Linked DNA regions of Trichocoleus sp. FACHB-46. The protein of the gene in region 1 binds, or shares a complex with, the protein of each later gene. Links are inferred from orthologs where the notes say so. Each region holds a gene or a part of one and is shown on either strand. Other genes may lie near its edges. The genes, in order: pheS and pheT.

The links.
Region 2: the proteins of pheS (region 1) and pheT are in contact, whole or in part, in a crystal structure (PDB 6P24), measured with the Escherichia coli proteins. The link is inferred for Trichocoleus sp. FACHB-46 from one-to-one orthologs.

Annotation. Positions count from the first base shown.
Region 1 is NZ_JACJOD010000031.1:139,022-149,306, forward strand. Bases 2,520-5,302 are described here. They hold pheS (phenylalanine--tRNA ligase subunit alpha), read right to left. Parts: upstream 4,521-5,302; coding sequence 3,519-4,520; downstream 2,520-3,518. Other genes in these bases: H6F72_RS18700 (EAL domain-containing protein), read left to right, coding at 2,520-3,489; surE (5'/3'-nucleotidase SurE), read left to right, coding at 4,762-5,302. In the rest of the region: more of H6F72_RS18700, read left to right, coding at 1-2,519; more of surE, read left to right, coding at 5,303-5,574; H6F72_RS18715 (MBL fold metallo-hydrolase), read left to right, coding at 5,814-6,725; H6F72_RS18720 (bifunctional riboflavin kinase/FAD synthetase), read left to right, coding at 6,805-7,857; H6F72_RS18725 (MoxR family ATPase), read left to right, coding at 8,054-8,962; H6F72_RS18730 (PAS domain S-box protein), read right to left, coding at 8,959-10,285.
Region 2 is NZ_JACJOD010000006.1:519,407-529,943, forward strand. What follows is about bases 2,426-5,460. They hold pheT (phenylalanine--tRNA ligase subunit beta), read right to left. Parts: upstream 5,142-5,460; coding sequence 2,709-5,141; downstream 2,426-2,708. Other genes in these bases: H6F72_RS02620 (YciI family protein), read right to left, coding at 2,433-2,702. Outside these bases: H6F72_RS02605 (hypothetical protein), read left to right, coding at 402-581; H6F72_RS02610 (class I SAM-dependent methyltransferase), read left to right, coding at 633-1,382; H6F72_RS02615 (cobalt-precorrin-6A reductase), read left to right, coding at 1,432-2,280; H6F72_RS02630 (serine/threonine-protein kinase), read left to right, coding at 5,645-7,252; H6F72_RS02635 (glutathione S-transferase family protein), read left to right, coding at 7,277-7,837; H6F72_RS02640 (photosystem II reaction center protein K), read right to left, coding at 7,978-8,115; tRNA guanosine(34) transglycosylase Tgt, read right to left, coding at 8,215-9,345; H6F72_RS02650 (tetratricopeptide repeat protein), read left to right, coding at 9,592-10,473.

The DNA.
Region 1 (10,285 bases):
GCACTTCAACAGGTATGCGAAGCCACGGGGTGGAGGTATGGAGAAGCTTGGCTCCCCGATCCCACACAAACCAGATTGGAATGTAGTTCGGCTTGGTATAACGAATCTACTTCACTAGATAAATTTAGAGCACTGAGTCAAGCGATACATTTCCAGCCAGGAGTAGGGTTGCCTGGGCGGGTTTGGGCTAAGCAGAAACCAGAATGGATTCAAGATGTATCTCAGGAAGCCTCAACGAGCTTTTTGAGGACTGAAATTGCTCTGGAGGCAAAGCTCAAAGCAGGGCTGGCAATGCCTATTCTGGCGAGAGGGGAAGTGGTTGCGGTCTTGATCTTCTTTATGTTTGAAGCTTGCTCCGAAGACCAGCGCCTAGTGGAATTGGTGACTGCTGTAACTGCTCAGTTAGGTGCAATCTTGCAACTTAAGCGAGCCGAAAGAGCCTTGAAAGAGCAACAAGAGTTTTTGCGGCTCGTTCTAGACAACATTCCTCAGTACATTTTTTGGAAAGATACTCAATCTGTTTATCTAGGCTGTAACAAGAGTTGGGCAGAGTTGGCAGGTCTGACCCAACCCACCGCGGCAATTGGCAAGACTGACGATCAGCTACCTTGGACGCCGCCAGAGATTGAGTATTATTTGGAGCAAGACCGACGCATTATCGCAACTGGAGTCCCAGAGCTAGACATTGTTGAATCTAAGCAGCATCAAGATGGCCGCCAAGTCTGGATGCATGTGAATAAATTGCCCATTCATAACGCAGAGGGTCAGGTTATTGGACTCTTGGGTCTGATGGAAGACATTACAGAGCGCAAACAAGCCGAGCAGTGTCTGCGGGAGAGTGAAGCACGACATCGGGCTATTTCGGGCATGGCCTCTGACTATGTTTACTCAGTCCGGATTGAACCGGACGGCGAATTGGTGACTGAATGGGCCACTGAAGCCTTTTATCGCATCACTGACTACACGCTGGATGAGATAAATGCCTTGGGCGGTTGGGTCAGCTTGATTCACCCAGAAGATTTAGCCTTGACCTACCCTTTTGCCCAGCAGATCTCAGCTAATCAGCCTAGTATTCTGGAATATCGCATTGTGAATAAAACGGGCGCGATTTGTTGGCTACGTGATTATGCTCGACCGGAATGGGATGCTGAGCAACAACGAGTCGTACGAATTTTAGGAGCAGTCAAAGATATTACCGAGCGCAAGCAAGCTGAGGAAGCCCTACGGCAAGCCGAAGCAAAGTATCGCAGTATTTTTGAAAACGCAGTTGAAGGTATTTTTCAGACCACGACGAATGGGCAATATTTAACTGCCAACCCGATGTTGGCAAAGATTTACGGCTACGATTCCTCAGAAGAGTTGATGGTCACCTTAACGGATATCCAGCATCAACTTTATGTCGATCCCAGCAGTCGAGCTGAATTCATGCAGCGGATTCAAACCCAAGAAGCTGTGTGGGGATTTGAGTCTCAGATCTACCGCAAGGACGGCACGATTATTTGGATTTCCGAAAATGCTCGAACTATTCGGGATGACCAAGGCCAACTCATTGGCTACGAAGGGACTGTTGAAGATATCAGTGCTCGTAAACAAGCAGAGGCAGAACTACACAAGCGAGAAAGTCTACTGCAAGGCGTGGCAGAAGCGACTCAGCACCTATTGACCAATCCTAACTGCGACGCCGCGATCGCAGCAGCACTAGCAACTCTAGGCACGGCAGCAGGAGTTGATCGCGTTTATATCTATGAAAATCATCCGCATCCCATTACTACTGAGGTGGCGATGAGTATGCGATTTGAATGGACTCACGAGGCGATCGCTCCAACAATTCACCAATCCTATTGGCAAAATCAACCTTACCGAGAATCTGGTCTTAGCCGCTGGTACGAAGCTTTATCTACAGGCCAATCGATTAGCGGGATTACTTGTGATTTTCCTCTGGTGGAGCAGAACCTCCTAGAGCGGGATCAAATTCTGGCGATTTTAATGGTACCAATTCTGATTGATCAGCACTTTTGGGGTTACATCGGCTTTGACGACTGTACGACAGAACGCTGCTGGTCGAAGAGTGAAGAATCCATTTTGATTGCAATGGCTGCCAGTATTGGCGGAGCTTTGAAACGAGAGCAAGCAGCAGCCACAATTCGTTATCAAGCCTTTCACGACTTACTGACTGGGCTACCCAATCGCATTTGCTTCAACAACTGGTTATTGCCATCACTCACCCAAGCGCGGTGCAGTGACAAAAACGTAGCCGTGATGTTTCTGGATTTAGATCGCTTCAAGGCAATCAACGACACTCTAGGGCATGCGGTAGGAGATCAGCTTTTGCAGTTGTCGGCGCAGCGCATTGCCAGTTGTCTACGCGAGGAAGATATTGTGGCTCGTTGGGGCGGCGATGAGTTTACGCTGCTACTGCCAGATTTGAGCTGTCCTGAAGACGCCAGCAGAATTGCCCGACGGGTGTTAGAAGCGCTTAGACCTGCTTTTACCCTAGAGGGACATGAGCTATACATCACTAGCAGCATCGGCATCGCCCTGTATCCGCAAGATGGCGAAGACGTTCCTACACTCTTAAGAAACGCCGATGCTGCCCTTTATCAAGCCAAAGCCCAAGGACGAAACAACTACCAGTTCTATACTGCGGCTCTTAACGCTCAGGCATCGGCTCGGTTGGAGCTAGAAAGCAATCTCCACCATGCCCTAGAACGAGGGGAGTTTGTAGTCTACTACCAACCGCAAATCAACCTAACCAACCAGCAAATTACTTGCATGGAAGCTTTGGTGCGGTGGCAGCATCCGGAACTGGGGTTACTAGACCCGAAAGCATTTATTCCATTGGCCGAAGAAAATGGTTTAATCGTTGCCATTGGAGAGTGGGTGCTGCGAACCGCTTGTCAGCAAGCAAAGCAATGGCATCAGGCAGGCTTCATGCGATCGCGGGTTTCTGTCAACCTATCAGCGCGGCAATTTCAGCAACCTGAACTGGTCGGAATCGTCGCTCGCACTCTCGCCGAAACTGAGCTTGGGCCTGAATTTTTAGAACTTGAAATTACTGAAACGACCGTCATGCAAAATGCCGACTCTACTTGTGAAGTTTTGCATGACTTAAACAAAATGGGAGTTTCCTTGGCAATGGATGATTTTGGCGCAGGTTACTCTTCATTAGGGTATCTGAAGAAATTTCCCCTCCATACACTCAAAATTGATCAGTCTTTCATTCGAGATTTATCGCTTAGTCCCCAGGATGCTGCCATTGTCAGTGCGGTAATTGCTTTAGGGCAGGGGCTAAATCTCAATGTAATTGCCGAGGGAGTGGAAACTCAAGCTCAGCTGGAACGGTTGCGATCGCTACAATGCCAAACCATCCAGGGTTACTTGCTCAGTGCTCCCTTAGCAGTCTCAGAAGCCACAGTCTTCTTGCGAAACCATCGGCTGCAATGTCCACCTCCAACGATTTCGCAAGATCGAGTTACTGCTCAAGTTTAAAGCGCTGAGTTTAACGATGATCTATCTGGCTAGAACTGACGTAAAAATCGCAGATCGCTGTTGTAAAGCCGCCGAATATCGTCAATCTGGTGCAGGACCATCGCTAAACGCTCCACCCCAAAGCCAGCCGCGAAACCCGTGTAAACTTCCGGGTCATAACCGACAGCTTTGAGCACGTTAGGGTCAACCATTCCACAACCGAGAACTTCTAACCAGCGACCTTTCCACTGCACATCTACTTCTGCCGAAGGTTCGGTAAAGGGGAAGAAACTGGGACGAAAACGGATGGGCACATCGCCAAACATGGCTTCCAGAAAGACTTTAATTGTGCCTCGGAGATCCGAGAAAGTTAGTCCTTCATCCACTGCCAGAATTTCAATTTGGTGAAAGACAGCAGAGTGAGTCGCGTCTACTGTGTCACGACGATACACCCGCCCCGGTACTGCCACGCGGATAGGGGGGTCGTTTTCTTCCATGTAGCGAATTTGCACCGTCGAGGTGTGGGTCCGCAACAAATTCCCATCCGTCAAATACAGCGTATCCTGCATATCCCGAGCGGGATGGTCTGGCTGGAAGTTCAGAGCTTCAAAGTTGTAGTAGTCTGTTTCCATCTCTGGGCCTTGAGCCACGGTGTAGCCCAAACCCGTAAAAATATCTAAGGCGCGGTCAATCGTGCTATTCAGCGGGTGCATTCGCCCTTGAGGCCGATACATCCCTGGCATCGTCACATCCAGAGTTTCAGCTTCCAATTGGGCTTGAATCTGAGCTGCTTGCAGTGCTGTGCGCTTAGTGTCTAAATCGTTTTGCAAAGCTTCTTTGACTTCATTGGTCAAAGCCCCAATCCGAGGACGCTCCTCAGGTGGTAACTTACCCATCCCCCCGAGGGCTTGGGAGAGTTGGCCTTTTTTCCCCAGGTACTTGACACGGAGTTGATCCAATTGCTCCAGAGTTTCGGCAGTGGCGATCGCCTGTTGCCCTTCTTGGCGCAGCGCATCTAATTGGGCTTCCAGATCGCTAGTCTGATGAGTCATGCTAGGGGTTGTTCGTAAAACAATAATCTTGAGCGCAGCGCTTACCCGTGAAACGTTGCTCTGCATAATGCCAGTTTAGAGGCTAGCGTTCTGTTTTGGACAGGGTTTTCCCAGGTAGTGTTTCATCAACCGATCGTCAGAATCATCTCTTCGGCTTGTCATTGCAGTTACACAATCTGCGATGTCAGGCACAATCAAAGTCTGGTAGACCATTGACAATACTATTGCGTCGAATTACTCCATGAGACTCCTTGTTAGTAACGACGATGGCATTTATGCCCTCGGCATTCGTAGCCTAGCGAATGGGATGGCTGAGGCAGGTCATGAAGTCACAGTCGTTTGCCCCGATCGAGAGCGATCGGCTACAGGCCACGGCTTAACTTTGCATAGCCCCATCCGAGCAGAAGAAGTTGAATCAGTCTTTCATCCCAGCATTAAAGCTTGGGCTTGTTCGGGCACCCCTTCAGATTGTGTTAAGTTGGCTTTAGGAGCCCTCCTGGACAATCCACCAGATTTTGTGCTCTCCGGCATTAATCACGGCTCTAATCTTGGCACTGATGTGCTCTACTCAGGCACAGTCTCAGCAGCCATGGAAGGGGTGCTCGAAGGAATTCCTAGCATTGCTTTTAGCTTGACCAGTTTCAGCTGTAGAGAATTTCAACCAGCTGTACGCTTCGCCCAAATCTTATTAACCCAACTGACTCAACACCCTTTGCCCAAGCTTGTCCTGCTTAACGTGAACGTACCCGCAGTCACGCAACCAGACATTATGGGGGTTGCCATCACTCGCCAAGGAGTTCGTCGTTACACAGACATTTTTCAGAAACGCCTAGACCCTAGAGGCAAAACTTATTACTGGTTGGCGGGTGAGTTGCTGGAGGATGTCACGGATGAAGTCGATCTTAAGGAGGGCAACGAAGCAATTACGGATGTGCAAGCCATTCGGAACAATTACATTACTGTTACGCCCCTCCAGTACAACTTAACTTCTGTAGACGGGCTCACCAATTTACAGAAGTGGCAACTAAATTTCCCGGACTACCCATCGCTTTAACAGCAGAAATAAAAAGCTACTTGCGGTTCAAAGTTCTGAGTTAAGTGCTGAGAATCTCTTAAAAATAGGGCTTCGATCACTACCAGAGGGAACAATTTTGATTAAGTTGGAATCATAGGGAGTTTCTCCAAACTAAATTATTTATAGATTTCACTGTTCGCAGTATCCAGGGTGAGGGTTAGTGAGCCATCGGGCGTGAGAGGACTCCGCATTAATCGGCAATCAAGTTCAGCTAGAGCATGCACAACCAATTTACAGTTAATTTTTGGGGAGTCAGGGGCAGTATTGCTTGCCCTGGATCTGAAACGGTTCGTTACGGCGGCAATACACCTTGCGTTGAAATGCGCATCAATGGTCAGCGCTTGATTTTTGATGGCGGCACTGGCCTCCGGGTTCTAGGGCAAAGCATGTTATCTGCTATGCCTGTAGAAGCCTACATGTTTTTTACGCACTCCCATTGGGACCATATTCAGGGCTTTCCGTTCTTTACCCCTGCCTTTATTAAAGGCAATCGCTTTCATATCTATGGAGCGATCGCCCCGAATGGCTCAGACGTGGAGCAGCGCTTGAATGATCAAATGTTGCATCCCAACTTTCCAGTGCCATTACAAGTGATGGGAGCAGAGCTTGATTTTCAAAGCATTGAAGTTGGTCAGCCTCTGCAAATCGACGATATTACGATCGAAAATGCGCCGCTCAATCACCCTGGGGAAGCCATTGGTTACCGGGTTTCTTGGAAAGATCATGCAGTCGCTTACGTCACCGATACGGAGCATTTTCCAGACCGCTTAGATGAGAATGTGCTCTGGTTGGCTAGAGAAGCGGATGTTTTGATTTACGACGCCACTTATACCGACGAAGAATACCACTCACCCAAGACCAGTAAGGTTGGCTGGGGCCATTCCACTTGGCAAGAAGCCGTCAAAATTGCCAAAGCAGCAGGCGTCAAAAAGCTGGTCATCTTCCACCACGACCCAGTCCACAGCGATGATTTCCTTGATCAGGTGGGCGAACAGGTCGCACGAGTTTTTCCGAATAGTCTCATGGCTTGGGAAGGCTTATCAATTCAGATCACCACTGCGGCTACGTTGCCCGCGGCAGAGTTAGAACCAGAATCAGTCGTCGAAGCAACCATTTCTGCCTCCGCTTAACGGCCTCTACTGCGAGACCCCTGAAGTTAGCTAAAATCTTTGCGTTCACAAGCTCTCGCTATGTGTAAAAATGTAAAGCGTGTGGGTTACTTCTTCGCTAACATCCGTCTTAACACCAACCGCTGTTGCCCTAGGAAATTTTGATGGCGTTCATCGAGGGCATCGGCAGGTCATTCAGCCTGTCTTAAATTCCGTTGCATCCGTTCAGCCACTAACAACTTCCTTTTTTAAGGATGATTTGTTTACGATCGCTGAGCCGAACGAGAGTCTGCTGCTCAGTCCTAGCGCAGCGATCGCGGCAGAAACCAATTCTGAGCTGCCTTACCCTACAGTCGTCACCTTCAATCCCCACCCTCAAGAATTCTTTTCTGGGCAACCCAGAGCTTTGTTGACCCCCTTGAACGAAAAAGTTTTGCAACTCCAGGCAATGGGGGTTCGTCAGCTTGTACTACTACCGTTCGATCGCGAGTTAGCAGATTTAAGCCCTCAAGCCTTTGTCGAAGAAATTCTGGTCCAACGCCTCCAGGCCCAACAAATTAGTGTGGGAGTTGACTTTCGCTTCGGACGGCAACGCGCTGGAACTGCCGCAGATTTACAAGCGATCGCCGCCACGTATGGCATTGCAGTTAGTACGGTGCCACTTTGCACTTGTGCAGACGAGCGAATCAGTAGTTCCAATATTCGTACAGCTTTGCAAGCCGGAGATCTGCAACGAGCCAATCGCCTCTTGGGGCGGCCCTACAGCTTGATGGGTCAGGTTGTATGGGGGCAGCAATTGGGCAGAACGATTGGATTTCCCACCGCTAACCTTCAACTACCACCTGAAAAATTTCTTCCCAGCCACGGAGTTTATGCCGTGCAAGTTCAAAGCTCCACCTTGAGCGGCCTACAGACCCCTTGCTCAGCAGTGATGAATATTGGTCACCGTCCTACAGTGAATGGCGTTAGTCGCACTGTCGAAATTCATTTGTTAGATTGGGACGGGGATTTATATGAACAGACGTTGATCGTCAGCTTGAAGTACTTTTTACGTCCGGAGCAAAAGTTTGCTTCCTTAGAGGCGCTAAAGACTCAGATTCAAGCAGATTGCTTATCAGCGCGATCGCTCTTGGCTACTGCACCAAGTGTTTAGAACCTAGGCTTCTAAGACCTAGGCTTTTAAAACTCAGTTTTAAGGCGAGTGCCTAAGCCAATCTCTGAGCGCCAACGTCTATCGATCAGCCCTGAGTGAGCATTGAGGCAGTAAATCCAGTAAACTTCCCATCCTCACTTAGGGAAAATCCTGACATGATCAATCAAGGGTCATCCTTAGGGAGCAACAACCAGTCATGCGAGAGCGTATCGAACGGCTAACTCAAAATCTCAGTCAGACGATTGTTGGGAAAGCCGAAGCCATCCGATTAGTTTTAGTCGCGCTCATTTCTGGAGGTCATGCCTTGCTAGAGGATGTTCCGGGAGTGGGTAAAACCCTGCTGGCTAAGTCTTTAGCTCGCTCCATTGACGGCAAATTTCAGCGCTTGCAATGCACCCCGGATTTGTTGCCCAGCGATGTCACAGGCACTAATATTTGGAATCCCCGCTCTGGTGAATTTGAGTTTCTGCCAGGACCTGTCTTTGCGAACGTGCTACTCACTGACGAAATTAACCGGGCCACGCCACGTACTCAGTCAGCGCTACTAGAAGTCATGGAAGAACGGCAGGTGACAGTAGATGGGACTTCTCGGCCTGTTCCTAGCCCGTTTTTTGTCATTGCTACCCAAAACCCAGTTGAGTACCAAGGTACATTTCCACTCCCCGAAGCCCAGATGGACCGCTTTGCCCTCTCCCTGACCCTGGGTTATCCGAGTGAACAAGAAGAATTGCAGATGCTACAACGCTTGCAATCTGGAGTTAGCGTCAACGAATTGCAACCTTGTTTATCGCTAGAAGATATTCAGGAGTTACGACGGTTATGTTCTGCGGTCAAAGTAGAGCCTTCTTTGCAGCAATACATTTTGAACTTGGTACGAGCGACCCGCGAAGATGAGGAAATTACTTTGGGGGTAAGTCCACGGGGAACTGTCGCCCTGCAACGGGCCGCACAAGCTCTAGCCTTTCTAGATGACCGTGATTATGTGATTCCTGACGATGTTAAGTTTTTGGCCCCCTACGTCCTGTCACATCGCATCATTCCTGCTAGGGGTCAACGAGGACGGGCGATCGTCGATCGCTTACTCTACTCTATTTCCATTCCTTAGGCTAAATCTGGGGCCTGATCAAACTCTGGGATATCCAAAGGAATTTTGCAGGCAGGCGCTGAGCTATGTAGCGGCAACGTGACAGTAAACTTGGTTCCTGCATCTAAGTGACTGGTGACCTCAACTTGACCGTGATGAGCATCTACACATTTCTTCACGATCGCCAGCCCTAGTCCTGTTCCTGGAATTGTTCCTACATTAGTGGCTCGATAAAACGAGTCAAATAGTCGCTGTTGGTCTTCTTCCGGAATCCCAATCCCTTGATCTTGGATCTGAAAAACTACAAGGTCATTCTCGTAAATCAAGTTCAAGTGAATCGTGCTGTTCGTAGGAGAGTATTTAGCAGCATTAGAAATTAAATTCCCCAAGATATGCCGCAGCAAATTTTCATCCATACAAGCCTCGGTTGCATGACCTTGGCCTGTACTAGTGAACACGAGCTGGTACTGTTGACCGATACTGAGGCGCAGTTCATCTACCAATTCTTGACAGAATTCTTCTAATAACAATGGCATCGGCTGGCACTTCAGTTGGCCCGCTTCGGCTCGACCAATGATTAAAACCTCGTCCAGCAACTCAGTCATCCGTTTTGTAGCCGCATGAATTCGCTTGAAATATTTCGTTTTCTGCTCTTCACTCGCTTTTTGGGTATAGCGTTCTAGTAATTCGCTCGATAGGACGATCGCGCTAAGTGGATTGCGGAATTCATGCGAAACCATAGAGACAAAACTAGACTTGAGCTGGCTCAGCTCTTTTTCCTTGGCTAGAGCGTTATAAATATCAACTTCTGCCCGCTTACGTTCGGTAATATCACGAGAAGAAATTTGGATTTCTTGAATGGTTTGAGTTTCTGAAGATCGAATGGTTTTGGCGGTAGATTCTAGCCAGAGGTAATGTCCTTGCTGATGCCGAAAGCGATAAGACACTGAGTAAGTTTCTGGCAGCTCTAGAATATTGGTATGGACGACGCGTACGGCATCAACATCATCCGGATGATGATAATCGTAGGCAGATTTGCCTAATAATTCTTCAGGTTCATACCCTAGCAGCATACGGCAGGCAGGCGAAACATAAAGAAACGTACCGTCAGGGGTGTGCTGCGAAATCATATCGGTTGAGTTTTCGGCTAGCAACCGAAATCGCTGTTCACTCTCCCGCAAAGCTTGTTCAAATTGTTTGCGCTGGGTAATGTCGCGCATGAAGGCACAGTTATACTCCCGGCCCCGAAATTCTAGGTAGTTCCGAGTCACTTCAACTGGAAATAGATGCCCGTCTTTACGGCGGTTCCACGCCTCTAGTGTGTAGGAGCCTTGTTGCTTGAGC
Region 2 (10,537 bases), on another replicon or contig:
GCAGTAAGACTGTGGGTATCCTCCAGAAGGTAAGCTTCATGGGGATTAGCGCCATCTTCCTTGACAAAGCAAACCAACCGGATCGCGGAGTCACTCCCTCTGGTCAACCATCTTGTAGATTGCAATGGTTGACTATCTCAAGCGCTAGAAACTAACGAATAGCAGAGAAAAAAGTAATCTAGGTTCTGCTTACGATTGAAGTGAAATTTTTAGACCGTATCCATGCTCTTACAGAATACTGAAATCTCCGATTTGCTGCATAAAGTTCTTAATTCATTAAGTTTTCTGGCGATCGCCAAGTCAGGTCAAGACCAAACATACGTTTCCAGCAAATCGAAGCTACATTGAGTGTAGAGTAGGCGCTCAGCTAAAGTTGATGTGTGAATGGGAGAGAGAGATACATGACTACACTGCTTAGCCTGTTGTTACTAGGTGCTTATGCAGGTGGAGCCTGGAAGTTCTGGAGCGGTTTTCGGCGGACAAACTTTAGCCAAGGACGAATCTACTTAGGGCTGCTTTGGCCAGTGCTGATCGTGAATAAGTCCTATCGCCAAAACTTTACCAAAGCACTGAAGGGTTAAAAACAAGCGTAGTGTTTTACAGAAATTTAGCTTCGTTAGAGGAATTAGGCGATGTCTGAGAAACGTAGTAGCCGTTCCTCGAAAGCGTTTTCATCAGGCGACCTGCTCTCTAATGTGTTAAGTCCCTCTAGCGGCAACTGGCAAGCTCAGATTGCTGGGGTTGCCCAGCGCTTCGATCGCGAATATCGCCGAGAAGCCTTTGAGCTGCCAGAAGCTGTAGAAGCGATGCCTATTTTTCAAGAATGGACCGCAGGAACCCTGCAAACGAAAACTGCCTCTCCGTTTTGGAAGATGGCTCAACCCCAAAAAAATCAGCGCTGCTTAGATTTGGGCTGTGGTGTGAGCTTTTTGATTTATCCCTGGCGCGACTGGGGCGCTTTATTTTATGGGCAAGAGATGAGCACCTTTGCCCGTGATACGCTCATTGCTCGTGGCCCCCAACTCAACTCCAAGCTATTCAAAGGGGTAGAACTGGCTCCCGCTCATCAACTCAAATACGAGCCTGCTTTCTTTGACCTGGCGATCGCGACTGGCTTTAGTTGCTACTACCCATTGGAGTACTGGCAAGCCGTCATGACCGCAGTCAAGCGAGTCCTGAAGCCAGGAGCATCCTTTGTCTTTGACGTATTGAATCCAGACACACCTCTAGCAGAAAACTGGGCCATTCTAGAAACTTACTTAGGTGCAGAAGTATTCTTAGAATCGTTAGAGGATTGGAAAAAAACAATTCAAGCGGCAGGTGGAAAAATTGTCAAAACCCAAGCTGGCGAGTTATTTCAACTCTATAAAGTGCAGTTTTGAACGTGCGGTTTTGAACCCTCAATCCAATTGCAAAAGATAAGCAAGTTGAGTGAAAACAAAAGGACGCATTTGGTTAATTGGCGGCACACAAGAAAGTGCTCAATTAGCCGCTGCGATCGCTGAAGCTCAACTTGCTTGTACCGTCTCAGTCACCACAGAAATCGCCAAACAGCTCTATGTCTCCTCTATTGAGAGGGCAGAGAACTATGCACCCTTGCGAGTTTGGGTCGGACGATTAACCTCAGAGACAGCCGCATTCTTCCTACAACAGCAAGAAATTGTGGCAGTGTTGGATGCCTCCCATCCCTATGCGGTAGAGATTTCACAACTTGCGATCGCCATCACCACCCAGTTAGGCATTCCCTATCTTCGGTTTGAGCGGCCAGATTGGAAGGATGAAGGAGGAGGAATGAAGGATGAAAGGGAAAAGGGACAGAAGAAGGGATTAGTTTTTCAGAGTTTTGCTGAACTTGTGGCGACGGATATTCTTCAGGGGCAGCGGGTGTTGTTGATTGTGGGGTATCGACCTCTGGCCCTCTTTCAGCCTTGGCAAGATCGTGCCACCTTATTTGCTCGGCTCTTACCCTCCGTTACCGCCATTGAAGCCGCGATCGCCGCAGGCTTTACTCCCGACCGCCTGTTCGCTATGCGTCCTCCCATCTCCCCCGACCTAGAGAAAGCGTTGTGGCAACATTGGCAAATCTCTGTAGTCGTGACCAAATCCTCTGGCATTGCTGGTGGAGAAGACGTAAAGCGACAAGTCGCTGCTGAATTAGGGATACCCTTAGTCGCGATTGCCCGTCCCCCAATCACCTACCCACAACAAACCAGCAACCTGACCACAGCCCTAGCATTCTGCCAAGAGCACCTAAGCCCAGCAAATAAACCAAAAACTTAATTTTAGACCCCAGCGCCCTTTGGAGGAGGCTTGGAGGACGGTTGCGTCCTCCAACAAGGGGGTTTGGGGGATATCCCCCAAGGTTCGGATTTCAAGAGAAACACTATGACCAGCGATTCAAGACCAGCGATCCAAACAGTTAGCGCTAAACCTTAAACCGCCTGAATCCACTCATAGACGTTGTATTCCGTCCAGATCCCATTTTGCCAATAAGGATCAGCCTCAACCAACTGCCGAACCGTCTGCTCATCTTCCGCCTCATAAATGCCGAAGCACTGAGCCAAATCCTTCGTGGGGCCAATCGTAACCAAAGTCCCAGCCGCCTTTTGAGCCGCAAGACCATCTAAGTGAGCTTGGCGAAAAGGAGCGCGTTTCTCTAAGACATTCTCACAGTAACGTCCCTGCATCACATATTTAGGCATAAACGATTAACTTCTCAGCTCAACACGGAACTTTTCTACTAAAGCCTCGCGCACCTTCTGGTGTACAGGCTCAATATCTGCGTCCGTCAAAGTGCGATCGCTAGCTCGATACACCAAACGGAAAGCCAAGCTGCGTTGCCCAGTCGGTACAGTCTCACCCCGGTACTCATCGAATAACTCAACCCGATCCAGGAGATCTCCCGCCGCCTTAATAATCGTGCGTTGCAATTCAGCTACAGAGACTTGTACGGAGGCAAAGAAAGCAATATCGCGATCAGACGGTGGATAAGTTGAGAAAGGACGGAAAGCAGGGGTAATATTTTCGTCTTGGTCTAACTCATTTAAGAGTACATCTAGCACCAACTCAAACACATACACAGACTCAGGTAAGCCTCGTTCTTGCCGCAGTTGCGGATGCAGTTGACCAAATGTTCCTAAACGGTTGCCCTTGATCCATAGAGAAGCAGTACGGCCAGGATGGAGACGAGAGTCCCGACGATCTGGCTGATATTCCACCGCAATATCTAGGCGCTGAAAAACGCTGTCCAGAATTCCTTTGGCTTCAAACCAGGACAGTGGTACATCCCGACCACTTTGGAGCCACTTGCCTTCTTTAGGGTCGCCGCCAAGAATACCGCCCAGCGCATCGGCCTCCGCTAATCCATCCTCCTCTTTCCAGAAGATGCGGCCAATTTCAAAACCATTCAGGGGACCGTTGCCTTGCTCCAAATTGTACTGGAACGCATCAATCAAACCAGCGATCAGATCGGTGCGGAGAGCTGAATACTCCACAAACAAAGGGTTGGCGATCGCAACCTGCCGATCCTCACCGGGCTTCACCAGAGAATATTGAATGAGTTCAGTTAAACCAGCAGCCCGTAAGCATTCGCGGATTCTGCGAGTCAAAACTTGGTCAACGGAGAGATATCCAGGTTCCGTTTTGTTGGGTAGCGTATCGCAGAACTTGTTGTAGCCGTAGAGCCGCGCAATTTCTTCAATCAGGTCAATTTCTCGCTCTAAGTCGCGGTAGCGATAGGGTGGCACCGTAACCGTCCAAACCCCTGGCTGAGAAGTGGGGGCCAAGCTACATCCCAAGCTCGTTAAAGTCCGCTCTACCTCAGCAGCAGGCAAGTCACCCACATCATCCCCGACCTCAATCGGACCTAGGATTTGGTTGACGCGATCCAAACGCAGCTCAATCGAACGGGTCCAAGATTGATCTGCGCGGGTTTCTGTCTCTTGAGCAACGACTGTACCTTGGGCTAACTCTGTGAGTAATTGCAAGGCGCGACGGCAAGCAACCGTTAGCTCGGCTTGGTTGACTCCTCGCTCATAACGAGCCGAAGCTTCGGTACGTAAACCCTGGCTTCGAGCCGATCGCCGGATAGCTCCTGGATCAAATAGCGCTGCTTCTAGCACTAAGTTTTGGGTGCCTTCATGGACTTCAGTTTCTTCTCCGCCCATTACCCCTGCTAAAGCAACGGGGCGATCGTTGGCTGTAATTAACAGTGTTTGTTCTTGGAGCGTGCGGGACTGACCATCTAGGGTCTTAAGCGATTCTCCTGTTTGCGCGAATCGCACCCCAAGGGTGAGGTTAGAACCTCCAGCTACAGCTTGTAGGCGATCGCGATCGAAGGCATGCAGAGGCTGACCCCACTCCAACAAGACGTAGTTAGTGATATCGACCACGTTGTTAATCGGTCGCACACCAGACGATTGGAGTCGCTGCTGCAACCAAGCTGGAGATGGAGCAATCTTGACCTGCTCAATCACCGTACCAATGTAGGTCGGACAAGCTTGTGGTTCAGAGATTTTTAAGGTCAAGCTAGCAGAACTCGTCTGAACTGCAACATCGGCAGGCTCAGGTAAGCGCAGTGTGGCTCCCGTAAAGGCGGCAACTTCCCGCGCAATCCCAACCAGGCTGAGGGCATCGGCTCGATTGGCCGTCGAAGTGACATCCAAAATCACATCTTCTAAACCTAGGAGGGGCCGCACATCACTACCAGGCTTTAAGTCTGCTTGGGTAAAGATGTGAATGCCTTCTGATTCTTTGGCTAAACCTAATTCCGTCAGCGAACAAATCATCCCTGCTGAGGGCACGCCTCGCAATTTGGCTGGACGAATTTTTAGGTCAATGTTTGGTAGATAGGTGCCTAAGGTTGCTACGGGTACATAAGCGTCGGCTCGGACATTCGCCGCCCCGCAGACAATATTGGCAGGTTCATCTGCACCAATATCGACTTGGCAAACCCGCAACTTGTCAGCGTTGGGGTGAGGTTGGCACTCTAAAACTTTTCCGACCACCACCCCATTCGCCCAAGTCCGGCGGTCTTCAATATCTTCAACCTCAAACCCAGCCATCGTCAGGGCTTCAGCCAGTTCCTCTGGGGTCATTGTAATGTCCACCAGTTCCCGCAGCCAGTTCAGAGAAATACGCATTGCCCTGCTTAAATACTTATGTCAACCGATGTCAGCCAAATTATTGTAGCGCTCAAGGATCCCAATGCCTGGAGTTGCGATTGTCAGTTTAGAAGAAATCGTGACAAAATCTGTTAGAACTGACTCAAGCCTGAAGAGTTCGGTCAAAATTAAGTTATTCATTGGCTGATACGGCTAGAAGCGATCGCACTTTCTAGGCAGGGCTGCGCCAGATAGCTAACACCAAAAGGTTAAACCACTGCAAAATCAACTAATTACGTGAGTTATTAGTGGTTTGCAGACAAATTCAGGGCATTCTTTCTACAGAATGTATGGTTGAAGTAACGACGATGACCGTAGATACTTGGGGATTTACAGATGCTTTAAGGAATCTCCACGTAACTTTAGCAAGTCTTCAAGGGTTTTCCCGCATGACCTACACTACGCTTCGTCGTTTCTAGCCAGATAATTAAGGTGGAATAGGAATATTCCCAAGTGAGCGAAGTTGTAGTGGGTGATGCTGAATGAGCTACTGCATAAATCCAGCCTGTCCTAATCCTGAGAACATAACCCACACTGAATTATGTCAGGCCTGTGGCTCTAAGCTATTGCTTCGCGATCGCTATCGAATTAGCCAAGCGCTAGGACAAGGTGGATTTGGAGCCACCTTTCTGGCAATTGATGAATCGTTGCCAGGAGAACCCAACTGTGTCCTCAAGCAGTTGCGGCCTACCTCAACCGCGCCCCACGTCCTGCAAATGGCGCGGGATTTGTTTCGTCGAGAAGCAAAAACTTTGGGCAAAATTGGTAGCCATCCCCAAGTGCCGCGTTTGCTCGATTATTTTGAAGCAAACCAAGAATTCTATCTAGTTCAGGAATACGTTGGTGGTGCCACTCTACAACAAGAGATCAAGCGAGGTGGCCCCTTAAGCGAAGCAGGAATTAAGCAATTCCTCAGCGAAATTCTGCCTGTTTTGCAATACGTCCACAGCCAACAAGTCATTCACCGCGACATTAAGCCTGCCAACATTATTCGCCGCACTCAAGATGCCAAGCTGGTACTGATTGACTTCGGTGCCGTGAAAGATCAGGTCAGCCAAACCTCCATGAGTGTGTCGGAGCAAACGGCATTAACTGCCTACGCGATTGGGACACCTGGCTATGCACCGCCAGAGCAGATGGCGATGCGTCCTGTATATGCCAGTGACATATATGCCGTCGGCGTGACTTGCATTTATCTCCTAACCGGAAAATCTCCTAAAGATTTAGACTACGACCCAGCCACAGGGGAACTCATGTGGGAGAAGCATGTGCATGTTACGGAGCACTTTGCGAGTGTGCTGCGGAAAATGCTAGAAGTTTCGGTACGTCACCGCTTTCAGTCTGCGGCTGAAATTCTCCGAGCCTTAGATCTAGAGCCTTATCTAGACAGTCTGGCTAAGAGTATGTCAACTCAGAACCAGGGTAATCCTCAGAACCCGACTCGTCGTCAGTCAGGCGATCGCACAGATGAGACCGGTAGCCCTGTCACCGCTTCTCCCGCCGCACGGGTAGCAATGGCAATTCGAGCTCGACAGGCAAAATCAGACTCCACGAGTTTGCAGTCAGGCATGTCTCGTAATCGAGTGTTAGCTGCGAAACCCTCCTCACTGACTGCTCTACGCAGTAAAGGGTCTACCACTGGGCAGCCAAAAGTACCACCAAAAATTGATGCCCAAGCTTTACAACTGGCTTACTCTAAAGGCCGACGTGATTTTGCAGCCTATGACTTGAGTCTCTTGAGTCTGCAACGCGCCAGTCTATCCGGAGCAATTTTTCACCAATCCAAACTGAACAACGCCAACCTCCAAGGTGCGAATCTCTTCAATGCTGATTTTGGGCGAGCCAGCTTAAACGGCATTAATCTTCGAGATGCCAACTTGTCTAGAGCTTATTTAAGCCATGCGGACTTGGAAGGGGCTGACTTACGCGGCGCGGATCTGAGCCATGCTTATCTTGCGAATGCCAACTTGCGGGGTGCAAATCTGTGTGGCGCTAATTTGACAGGTGCTAAAGTAACGGACGAACAGTTATCTGCGGCTCGCACCAACTGGGCAACGGTGCGTCCGGGTGGTAAAAAAGGACTTTGGTAAGTTATTTAGCCGAGGAGTCCATTCATGCTCAAGCTCTATGGTGGAGCCCGTAGTCGAGCATCTATTGTGCAGTGGTATCTGGAAGAAATTGGCCTTCCCTACGAGTTTGTCTTGCTAGATATGCAGGCGGGGGCGCACTTACAGCCTGAGTTTCTGGCGATCAACCCAATGGGGAAAGTGCCTGCGATCGCGGATGGAAACTATCACCTTTGGGAATCAGGCGCGATCTTGCTGTACTTGGCTGAGAAATATGGCCAGACCTCTACTTCATCTGAGCAGCGAGGTGAGATTGCTCAGTGGGTTTTGTTTGCTAATGCGACGCTGGGGCCAGGAATTTTTGTTGAGGCGAGTCGAGAACGGGAATCCGCCCGCCTATTTCCTGCGCTGAACCAAATTTTTGAGCAACAACCTTATTTGCTTGGCCCTGAATTTAGTGTCGCAGATGTGGCAGTGGGGTCAATGCTAGCCTATATGCCCTTGATGCTGAAATTAGATTTCAGTGCTTATCCTGGCCTCCTAGCTTACTTAAAGCAAGTTACAGAACGGCCAGCCTATCAAAAGGTAATGTCTGCACGTGCGACCTAATCTCTGCTGAGACTACTTGCGACCCAGGCTGTTCTCATTAAGAGCCAAAAAAAAACTAAAAAAGGATGGCTACTCATAAACAGAATAGCCATCCTTTTTTAATCAGGTATCTTATCGGTGATTTAGACAGGTTTATCAGCTTATCTAAAACCCACAGCAGCTTGCCAAACAAAGGCGAGCAGCAAGAAAAAGACTGGAATGATGGGTAAAACGTCCACTAGGGGATCGAAGATTGCGTAAGCTTCAGGCAGTTTTGCCAACAGCAGTGCTGCTTCCATGAATGACTCTACCTCTCCAACACAGATTTCAGAATTGGTACGTATCTTAACACGCTTTGCTGGGCGGCGCTGAGGTTACAACGATTTTGACTGGCGCTTCTAGGGGACGGAGGCAGGGGGTGAAGTAGGTGCTAACCAGCGAGCAAAATCCTCTGCAAAGGAGCCTTGTAAGATCGAAGCTCGAATCTCTTGAGTAAATCGAACTAGTTCAGTGATGTTGTGAATGGATAGCAGGGTGTAAGCCAGAATTTCCCGCGATCGCAACAAGTGACTGACATATGCCCGCGTAAATTTCTGGCAGGTATAGCAGGGGCAAGTGGCATCCAGGGGCGTAAAGTCTTCCCGAAACCGCGCATTCTTAAGGTTCCAGCGATCGCCTCGAACTAAAGCGTTGCCATGCCGCGCCAGCCGAGTGGGAATGACACAGTCAAACAAATCCATGCCCGCCGCGATCGCTTGAGCCATTTCGCGGTAAGTGCCTACACCCATGAGATAGCGGGGTTTGTCTACGGGCAGCAAAGGTGTCGTCGCTTTAACAATTTGTTCGATCAGTTCGGGTGGCTCGCCCACACTCACACCGCCGATTGCGTATCCAGGCAGGTCAAGCGCCGCCAGAGAGCGAGCAGCTTCAGCTCGTAAGTCTAAGTGAACCCCTCCTTGCACAATGCCAAACAAAGCTTGATCGGGTCGCTGATGAGCCGCAATGCAACGCTCTAACCAGCGATAGGTCCGGGCTGTGGCTTCGGCGATCGCTTCTCTTGTCGCGGGGTAGGGAGGGCATTCGTCGAACGCCATAATCACGTCAGCACCCAGTTGATTTTGAATCTGAATCGACCGCTCTGGGGTCAGGTGAATGATTTGCCCGTCTTTAGGAGAGCGAAACTTCACGCCTGTCTCGTCGATTTGGCGCATTTCACTCAGGCTAAACACCTGAAAGCCGCCCGAATCAGTCAGCATTGGGCCAGACCAACCCATAAATTGATGCAGCCCGCCTGCCTGGGCCACAATCTCCTCGCCTGGTTGGAGATGTAGATGGTAGGTATTGGCGAGTACCATTTGGGCACCAGTGGCTTGGAGTTGGTCTGGTGTAATGGTCTTAACATTCGCCAAAGTGCCCACTGGCATGAATCGAGGCGTTTCGACCACACCATGTGGTGTTGTAAACAGACCTGCTCTAGCTTGAGTACGACAACACTGGGCCTGACATTGAAAAGTAAACTGAGCGCTCAAGACAAATTCAACCTAGAAAGTGAACAACTGCTCTCTGGCAAGCAAGGTAGAGGCTAATAACAGACAAAGGCGAGAAACTTTACAGCATAGACGATGAATTACACTGGAAGGGCTACAGATGCCAATCTCCCTCATAAATCAGCTATCTTTATCTCGGCTGACTTTTGCTTCAGGGTGTTGCCATGATTGGGGTGAGATGGTCTAAGCTAACTGAAAACTCGTGTTCTTTATCTTTAGGACTGTACTGTGCCTAACCGCTCTCCTCTGCTTCCTCTCCTAATCGCCCTCGGTTTGTGGAGTGTGGCTCAACCCGCCTCGGCGCAAGCAATGATTCCCCACACGCTGCAATTGAACTCGAATCAATTAGAGCAGCAGGGCCTCAGTTTAGCACAGGAAGCAGCTCAGCTGGCTCAGTTCCAGCAGTACGAATTAGCACTGTCCAGAGCGCAATTAGCGTCTCAGTTGGCTCCTAATAATTCCCAAGTTTGGTCATTGCTTGGCAGCTTATATTTGCAAGAGACTGAGCTAGATAAGGGCATTAGGGCTTTGGAGCGGGCGCGATCGCTAGACTCCAAAAATACTGCCATTCTGTTTGCCCTGGGTTCAGCACATTTTCAAAAAGCCCAGTACGCCAAAGCGGCTGATTATCTGCAAGCAGGCTTGAAGCTAAAGCCAGATACAGCTGGAGCTTTATTTGATCTAGGCAATGCCTACTACATGCTGGAGCGCTATCAAGAAGCGATCGCTCAGTACGAAACTGCAGTAAAACAAGACCCCAAGTTTTGGCCTGCGGTCAACAACATTGGCTTGATTCGATATGAGCAAGGCTCGGTAGATGCAGCGATTAAGCAATGGCGGACTGCGGTCTCAATGGATGCCAAAGCGGCTGAGCCTCAATTAGCGCTGGCGGTGGCACTTTATAACAAAGGCGATCGCAACCAAGGATTAGTTTTGGGCGAAAAAGCGGTTGAGTTAGATAGTCGATATGGTGATTTGAAGTTCCTCAAGGAGAATCTCTGGGGCGATCGCTTACTCACAGATGCCAAGAAGCTGCTAAATACACCGAGAATCCAAGCGACCCTAGCTCGGAGCCAGCCGCAACCAACCCCTCAGCAACCTCCCCAGTAGCTACAAGCAGGAGCAAAGCCTAGGGTGCCGCTATCAATAGGAGCTAGGAGAACTCAGCTTCAGA